DNA from 2 places in the Leptothrix sp. (in: b-proteobacteria) genome. Region 1 is predicted to be linked to the other one. Evidence: predicted binding sites of a transcription regulator. Region 1 holds the regulator's gene; the other holds the start of a gene.
What was found. The regulator FliA, encoded in region 1, starts transcription of late flagellar genes. The targets are predictions, from matches to a motif close to CTAAAGTTTNNNNNNNNNNNGCCGNTA.
Positions count from the first base shown of each region.

Region 2: the regulator FliA is predicted to act here: its motif matches at 1,840-1,866, upstream of AC5IG3_RS13320 (flagellin N-terminal helical domain-containing protein).

Region 1 is NZ_CBDFPH010000011.1:590,184-594,596, forward strand. Features, by position in the region: gene AC5IG3_RS17255 (Glu/Leu/Phe/Val family dehydrogenase) at 1-324, shown strand, start outside; gene AC5IG3_RS17260 (hypothetical protein) at 394-660, shown strand; gene AC5IG3_RS17265 (methyl-accepting chemotaxis protein) at 688-2,052, opposite strand; gene AC5IG3_RS17270 (RNA polymerase sigma factor FliA) at 2,076-2,789, opposite strand; gene AC5IG3_RS17275 (flagellar biosynthesis protein) at 2,809-3,621, opposite strand; gene flhF (flagellar biosynthesis GTPase FlhF) at 3,654-4,413, opposite strand, start outside.
Region 2 is NZ_CBDFPH010000008.1:842,773-847,185, forward strand. Features, by position in the region: gene AC5IG3_RS13315 (O-linked N-acetylglucosamine transferase, SPINDLY family protein) at 1-1,708, opposite strand, end outside; gene AC5IG3_RS13320 (flagellin N-terminal helical domain-containing protein) at 2,036-2,902, shown strand; gene AC5IG3_RS13325 (flagellin domain-containing protein) at 3,214-4,080, shown strand; gene fliD (flagellar filament capping protein FliD) at 4,229-4,413, shown strand, end outside.

The DNA.
Region 1 (4,413 bases):
CGGCTGATTCTGGAAGGCGCCAATGGCCCGACCTGGCCTGACGCCGACGACGTGCTGGCCGAGCGCGGCGTGCTGGTCATGCCCGACGTGATCTGCAACGCCGGCGGCGTGACGGTGAGCTACTTCGAGTGGGTGCAGGACTTCTCGAGCTTCTTCTGGACCGAGGACGAGATCAACCTGCGGCTCGACAAGATCATGGTCGAGGCGCTGCGCAAGATCTGGGACACCGCCGACCGCCACAGGATCACGCTGCGCACCGCCACGTTTGCGGTAGCGTGCGAACGCATCCTGATGGCGCGTGAAGAGCGCGGGCTTTATCCCTGACTTGCAGCTGACTTATCCCTGACAAGGGACTAAAGTGGCTGGACCCCTCACCCGCTGGAGGATCCGGTCATGACGCTGCAGCAGATCTACCAATTCAAGCAGTGGCACGTGCATCACGTGCGGGGCTACGGACTGGAACTGGCGTTGTGCGACGCGGTGCTGGGCGCGTGGGTGATGGGCTGGATGCTGCTGCCCACGCTCATCGTGCTCAACGAATGGCCGTGGCTGCCGCTGTCCTTGCTGCTGACGTGCATGCCGGCCAGCTACTGCGCCCTGCGCCGGCACCTGCATCAGCGCGGCCTGCTGCGCTGCGACTGGCTGCAGTCGCTGAAGTAGGCCGGTACCGCCTGAGGCGCCGGGGCCTCAGAACTTGTAGGCGAAGCGCACGCCACCCCAGTGACGGCCGGCCACGGTGATGGGTGCGGACGCTTCCTTGAGCAGCACGAACTGGCCGTTGCCCATGTCGCGCCGATAGGTCTGCAGCAGGAACGGCCGCTCGTTGCGCGCCGAGGCCAGCCCGGTGCGGTCGGTGTAGATGCGGCGGTAGCGGCTGTGGGCGGTGTCCCAGGCCAGGTTGCCACGCTGCGGCTGGCAGTACTTGCGGTTGTGGGTGGCGATGTAGCCGTTGCGGTCGGTGGCGGCGCAGAACACCACCTGGTCGCTGAAGTTGAGCATCGCCTCCTGCACCGCTGGGAACAGCTGGTCGGTCAAGTGGCAGAAAGGGGTCAGGTGCTGCGCCGGCTGGGTGCCAGCAATGGGCTGGTACTGGTCGGAGAACAGATCCGCCAGCGTGATCTTGCCGCTGGCCACCGCCGCTTCGAGCTGGGCCGACAGCTGCGCGGCGGCGCCCTGCACGGCGTGGATGTAGGGTGTGTCGGCGGTCTCGACGCCGCTGCCGGCCAGGTCATCGATCATGCGTTCGGACAGCGTCAGGAAGCGGTCGCTGCAGCCCATGGCGGCGTCGAGGCCGATCATGGCCGACTGCATTTCGGTGCCAAGTTCGCGCGTCTTGCCGGTGACTTCGCCGCAGGTGACCGTGCTGGTCTGGGCGGCGCTGTTGATGCGCTGCACCTGGGTCTCGACATCGGCGAATGCGCGGTGGATACCGCCGGGCTGCTCGCCCGGACCGGCCAGGCGGATTTCCTTGGAGAAGGTCTCGATGCGCGCGTCGAGCTGGCCGAGCGTGCTCATGATGACCTTGGAGGAGCGCTCCACCCGCTCGGACAGGTCCTTGACCGCGTCGGCCACCACGCCGAAACCGCGCCCGGCTTCGCCGGCGCGCTTGGCCTCGACCAGTGCGTTGAACGCCACCAGCCGGGTCTGCAAGGCAATCTGGGTGATGTCGCCGGCAGCCGCCGACACGCGGTGCAGCACCTCGACGATGTCGGCCACCTCGGACGCGACTTCGCTGACCACCTGCCGGGCACGCGCCACGGCGTCCAGGCTGGCGTCGGTGGCCGAGCCGATGGCCACCTGAGATGCCTGCACCGCCAGCAACTGGCCGTTGAGCTGGTCGAGCGCCGCAATCTGCGCCACGGCGATGTGCTGAGCATCCTCGATCGCGCCATGCGTCTCGGCCGCGTCGCGCCCGATCTGCGACACCTGGTCCGACATGCGATGCACGAGGCCGCGCGCATCAGCGCCCTCCGGCGACGCAGGCGCGGCGCCGACGCCGGTTTCAGGCATCAGCGTGGTTGCCGCAAACGGTTTGCGTTTGAAACCAAACATGGGCGGTCTCCTATTTTTGTGGTCTACCAAGGACGCAGCTTGGTGCGCAACCGGGCAATCGACTGGCTGTGCAGCTGGCAGACGCGCGACTCGGTCACGCCCAGCACGGCGGCGATTTCCTTCAGGTTCATGTCTTCTTCGTAGTACATGCTCATGACGTACTGCTCGCGCTCGGGCAGGTTCTTGATCGCCTCGACCAGCGCCTCGCGCATGCGGCGGTCATTGAGCTGGCCGAGCGGGTCGGCGCCCTCCTGCATCACGTGGCGATCCAGAAAATCGTTGTCGCCGTCGTCGCCGCCCATGTCTTCCAGGTAGATCAGCTGGGTGCCGCGCACGCGGTTGAGCAGGTCCTGGTATTCGGCCAGGCCGATGCCCATTTCAGCGGCGATCTCGCTTTCCTGCGGCGCGCGGCCCAGGCGCTGTTCGAGCTTGTGCACGGCGGACTCGATGTCACGCTGGTGCTTGCGGTTGCCGCGGCTCATCCAGTCGGTGCCGCGCAGCTCGTCGAGCATGGCGCCGCGGATGCGCTGGGTGGCGAAAGTCTCGAACTGCACACCCTGGCCGACGTCGAAGCGGCTGAGCGCATCGGTCAGGCCGATCATGCCGACCTGGATCAGGTCGTCGAGTTCCACGTTGGCGGGCAGCTTGGCGATCATCTGATGCGCCAGACGCCGCACCAGCGGGCTGTATTGCTTGAGCAGGGAATTGGCGTCGAGACGGCCCTTGGCGGTGTACATACCGTAGCTCCGGTGCGGGTCAGATCATGGCGGGCCGACCGGAGGGCAGCGCCAGGCGCAAGCCACCATATCCGGTGTCCCCGTGGGTAAAGACGGCGGCGGTCAGCAGCGAGGCTTCCACCATCGTCACCAGTTCCTGGGCCGGCCGGGCGGTGGGCGGCTCGGCCGGGTCGACCCGGACCCAGCTGTGCTGCACGCCACCCAGAAACATGTCGGCGCAGTGCGCCAGGCGATCGGCCACCAGCGGCGACTTGGCCGAGGCCGGCGGCGAGCACATCAGCAAGTCGTGGGCGAGCCAGTCGGCCCGCTGCGCCAGCACCTTGAGCGCGGCGTAGGCGTGGGTCATGGATTCGGGCCGGTCGTCGCACAGCAGCATCGGGCGCGGGCGGCTCAGGCCCTGGTCACCGCGGCCGAACAGGCGGGCGAGTTCGACGGCGCTGCCGTGCACCAGGATCACTTCGGCGCGCGGCGCGGCTTCGGCCAGCGCGTCGAGGAAACCGCGCGTCGAGCCCCGGCTGTCGACCCAGCGCACCGGCAGGCCGCGGGCGGCGAGGTAGGACACGCGCTCGGACAGCGGCTCGATGCCTTCGCTCAGGTCGAAGCTGGTGAGTTCCTTGGGCGGGCCGCCGCGCTCGGAGGCGTCGACCAGCAGGGTTTCGAGCTGCAGTTCATCAAGCACGGTGCACAGCCGCTCGATCAGCACGCCGCCGTGGGTCACGAACGGGTTGGAGACCAGCGGAATGAAGCAGCGGCTGCGCGAGCCGAACAGGCGGCGCAGGCCGTCGGCCTGGTCGGCGGGCTGGGTACGGCGGAAGGACGGGGGGGTGAACATGCGGCGCTCCGGACTCAGGCTCGGGCTCAAGATCAAACGGCGTCGCGACTCGACGGGCGGCTGCTGCGCTGGGCAACAACCGGGGCCGGCGGCGTCGAGAACATCAGGTTGATGTCGGCTGCATCCATGCGCCAGGCCTGTGCGCCGCCTCCCTTGAGGGCGCGGTGCATCAGCGCCTGGGCGGTCAGGCGGTGCCAGTCTTCGGGCACGCGCTGGCCGTTGGCGATGGCGAGCACCTTGATGCGGTGGCGGATGACGGCGTCCAGTGCGGGCCCGAGCTTGACGGCCTCGTCGAGCTTGGACAGCACCACGCCCTTGGCCTGCGTGGCCTTGTAGCCGATCAGCACGTCCTCGATCGTTTCGCCCTGCGCAGCGGCGTTGACCACCAGCAGGCGCTGGATGCTGGGGTGCGAGAGCATTTCCAGCGCCTCGCGGGTGCGGCTGTCGCGCTGGGCCAGGCCGGCGGTGTCGATGATGATCATCTTCTTGGCCGACAGCAGGTCCAGCAGGTCTTCCAGCGCGACGCGGTCATGCGCCACGTGCACCGGCACGCCCAGGATGCGGCCGTAGGCGCGCAGCTGTTCGTGGGCGCCCAGGCGGTAGGCGTCCAGCGTGATCAGGCCCAGGTTGGCTGCGCCGTGGCGGCTGGCAAAGGCGGCGGCGAGCTTGGCCGCCGAGGTGGTCTTGCCCACGCCGGTGGAGCCGATCAGCGCGTACACGCCGCCCTGGTCTTCCAGCGAGGCTTCGGCCTCGGCCGTCTGCAGGTTGCGCTGCAGTACGCTGGTGGCCCAG
Region 2 (4,413 bases), on a different contig from region 1:
CAAAGGTGCGGCCGATGAGCGTGAGCACGGGCACGCCGGCCCACAGCGCGTCGCTGGCGGTGGTGTGGCCGCTGCAGGGGAAGGTGTCGAGGATCAGGTCGGCCTGCGGCAGCCGCGAGCGGTGCGATTCGATGCCCAGGAAGGGCGCAAAGACGAGGCGCTGGCCGTCGATGCCATGGCGCTGCGCGGCCTCGCGCAGCCGGGCCTGGGTATCGGCTTCGGGCACCAGCATCCACAGCACGGCGTGCGGCGTGGCAGCCAGGATCCGGCACCAGGCGGCAAAGACCTCGGGCGTGGTCTTGTAGGACTGGTTGAAGCTCGCCAGCACCAGCGCCGCTTCGGGCAGGCCGCATTCGGCGCGGCTCCATGCTGCGGGCTGTGAGCGCAGGCCGTCATTGGGCTGGTAGCAGTGCGGCAGCTGGGCGATGGTTTCGGTGAAGTCGGCCTGACTCTCCAGCGGCGTGACGATGGCGTCGCCCATCACGTAGTCGAGGTGGGCCGAACCGCCGGTGCCGGGGTATCCCAGCCACGCCACCTGCAGCGGTGCCGGGCGGGCGGCGATGACATCCAGGCGGTGATCGGCGGTGAAACCCTTCAGATCGAACAGCACGCCGATCTGGTCTTGCCGGATCTGTTCGGTCAGGCGCGCGTGGGACCACAGCGCCACCTCATGCACCTGCGTGGCGGTGGCCAGAATGCGGGCACGCAGTGGCGAGCGGTCATCCGGGCCGCCGCTGTAGAAGAACAGCTCGTAGCGGCTGCGGTCGATGTGCTCCAGCGCCTGCACCAGCAGCATGCTGGTGGCGTGGTGATGGAAGTCCGACGAGATCAGCCCCAGCCGCAAGCGCCCGTCGGGCCGGGGAACGCGGTGTCGGGGGCGCACGGCAGCGGGCACGCTGGCATTGGCGTTGGCGCCGGCATGCTCGGCGCACCAGCGCATCAGGTCCGGGTCGTCGCTCAGGCCCAGCAGGCAAAAAGGGCTGAAGTCCTGCATCGACGCGCCTGGCGGCAGCGCGCGCACAGTGTTCAGCGTGTCCTGGAGGCGCTGCAGGTCGGTGGGCAATTCGGCCCAATCGCAGCCCCAGGCGCTGTAGTGCGCGGCGTAGAGCGCGCTGCCGATGGCCAGGGGATCGGTGTCCAGCGACATGCGAAAGCACACGGCGGCTTCGTCGCGGCGTTTGAGCGTAGCCATGCTGTGGCCCAGCATGAGCGCCGCATTGCGTTGGATACGCGCGAGTTCGGTGTTTTCCTGCGGCCCTGTGTTGCTCAGAACCAGGGCCTGCATGAAGTGCGGGAGGGCCTCTTCCGTGCGGCTGAGGTGGTACATCGCCTCGCCTCGCGCCATCTGCCAGGCGGCGGGCAGTTCATGCCCGAGCGTGGTGCTTGCGTAGCGATCCAGTGCTTCCAGGGCTGCGGTGTAGTTGCGCACCTTCTGCAGGCGTTCGACCAGGAAGTGGCAGTACGCCCACTGTCCGGGGTCCAGCAGCGTCGCACGCCGGGCTGCGTCTTCGCAGGCCTGGGTTGCGCCCAACTGCCGCTCGCTGCGCGCCAGATTGATCCAGTAGAGCGCCTCGCCCGGGGCGGCCTTCGCGGCGCGTGCAAACGCGGTGCGGGCCGGGCCGTGACGGCCGGCGCTGCGGTGCTTGCAGCCCTCCTGCCAGGCCTGGTGCGCGCGTTGCGCCTGGGGCGCTGGGGTGAGTGTGCTCATGGATGCGGACGGATCTGAAAAAAGTCACACCAATGTATTCAAGAAGACCCGCAGGGGAACCGATGAAATGCTGCGCGCCTGACCCCCAGTTCCGTGGCTGACACAGACAAGGAATTTCGGCAAGACGGGCCTAAAGTTTTTCCGGACCGTCACCGATAACAATTTCAACGGGTCGCAGAAAAGATCCGTGGTCCGGTAAGCCGGCTGATGTGATGAAGGCCTTTGACCTGAACCCGCATCCAGGCTGACGAGCGCCGGACAAGCAGTCTCAACGGCGCTCATTGCCGAGTTCACCAACGGTTCAACGCTTCCTCTCAGGAGTTCAAAATGGCTTCCACGATCAACACCAACATCATTTCGATGAACGCGCAGCGCAACCAGGCTGCTTCGCAATCTTCACTCGCAACCTCGATGCAACGCCTGTCCTCAGGTCTGCGCGTCAACAGCGCCAAGGACGACGCGGCCGGCCTGGCGATTGCCGAGCGCATGAACGCACAGGTCAAGGGCATGAACGTGGCGGTTCGCAACGCGAACGATGGCATCTCGATGGCGCAGACCGCTGAAGGCGCGCTGGGCAAGGTGGGTGATTCGCTGCAGCGCATGCGTGAGCTGGCGGTGCAGTCGAAGAACGCGACCAACAGCGACAGCGACCGCGACTCGCTCGACAAGGAATTCGGCGAGCTCGCCAAGGAAATCCAGCGCGTCGTGGGTGGCACGACCTTCAACGGCAAGGCCGTTCTGGGCGCGGATGCGGGTGCGCAGACCTTCCAGGTCGGCGCCAACACCACGACCGACGACTCGATCGACATCACCACGACCAACATGACGACCAACGCCAGCATCACCGTCGTGGCCGGCACGGACAACACGGGTGCAGGTCGCGCCACGATTGACAGTGCAGCGGGAACGGGCGGCACCATCGACGCCACCATCGATGCGATCGATGACGCACTCGACCTCGTCAACTCCGAGCGCGCCACGATGGGTGCATCGCAGTCGCGCTTTGACTCGGTGATCTCGAACCTGCAGGTCTCGGTGGAAAACCAGTCGGCCGCGCGCAGCCGGATCATGGATGCGGACTTTGCGGCGGAAACCTCCAACCTGAGCCGCTCGCAGATCCTGCAGCAGGCCGGCAACGCGATGATTTCGCAGGCCAACCAGCTGCCCCAGCAGGTGATGTCGCTGCTGCGCTGATCCCTGATGGTCGGCCCACGGCTGCGGCAAGACGCCGTGGTCGCAGGTCTTGCTCTTCCACAACGCCACCGCGCTGCTGCGCCGGTGGCGTTGTGCTTTCCAGATCCGGAAATAGCGGGCGCTTCAGCCTGCATTTCGTCGTTTTGCACAGGCGTGGTCTTGCCCACAATCCATTACACAGAAGTTCACACGTGCTTCTGCCGACCGGGCCCCGCCCGGCAACTCGTTTCCCAAGTTGCTTGGGTCCGCATCGGCAGCGTGCACCTGCCGCTTTCACGTGAGATCTTTTTTTGGATTTGGAGTGAATCACCATGGCCCAGACGATCAACACCAACCTGGTCTCCCTGAACGCACAGCGCAATCAATCGATGTCGCAAGCGTCCCTGGCGACCTCGATGCAGCGCCTGTCCTCAGGTCTGCGCGTCAACAGCGCCAAGGACGATGCGGCGGGTCTGGCGATTGCCGAGCGCATGAACGCGCAGGTCAAGGGCATGAACGTGGCGGTTCGCAACGCGAACGACGGCATCTCGATGGCGCAGACCGCTGAAGGCGCGCTGGGCAAGGTGTCGGATTCGCTGCAGCGCATGCGTGAGCTGGCGGTGCAGTCGAAGAACGCGACCAACAGCGACAGCGACCGCGACTCGCTCGACAAGGAGTTCGGCGAGCTCGCCAAGGAAATTCAGCGCGTCGCGGGCGGCACAACCTTCAACGGCAAGGCCATCCTGGGCGCGGATGCGGGTGCACAGACCTTCCAGGTCGGCGCCAACACCACAACGGACGACACGATCGACATCACCACGACCAACATGACGACCAATGCCACCATCGTCTCCGTGGCGGGTACGGACAACACGGGTGCGGGTCGCTCCACGATCGACAGTGCAGCGGCAACGGCCGGCACCATTAACACCACCATCGATGCGATTGATGACGCGCTCGACATCATCAACTCCGAGCGTGCCACGCTGGGTGCATCGCAGTCGCGCTTCGACTCGGTGATCTCGAACCTGCAGGTGTCGGTGGAGAACCAGTCGGCCGCGCGCAGCCGGATCATGGACGCGGACTTCGCGGCGGAAACCTCCAACCTGAGCCGCTCGCAGATCCTGCAGCAGGCCGGCAACGCGATGATCGCGCAGGCCAATCAGCTGCCCCAGCAGGTCATGAAGCTGCTGGGCTGATGCCTGGCACAGCTCGGGCTGTGGTGCGGTTCTGCACGGGTGGTGCTCAAGTTGGCGCGCCCGGCGCCGATAGACAAGTCGTCTGGCGGTAAAGAAATCGCCGGACGACTTTTCTTTTTCGTCTCTGCATCGATGAAGGGTACGCATCATGGCCAGCATCAGTTCAGCCGGTATCGGCAGCGGTTTGGATGTCAGTTCGATCGTCACCCAGTTGATGTCGGTCGAGAAAGCGCCTCTGCAGCAAATGCAGACGGAGGCGACCAAGATCCAGAGCAAGTTGAGCGCCTACGGAAAAATCCAGAGCTATGTCTCGGCCCTGCGTGACAGCGCCCT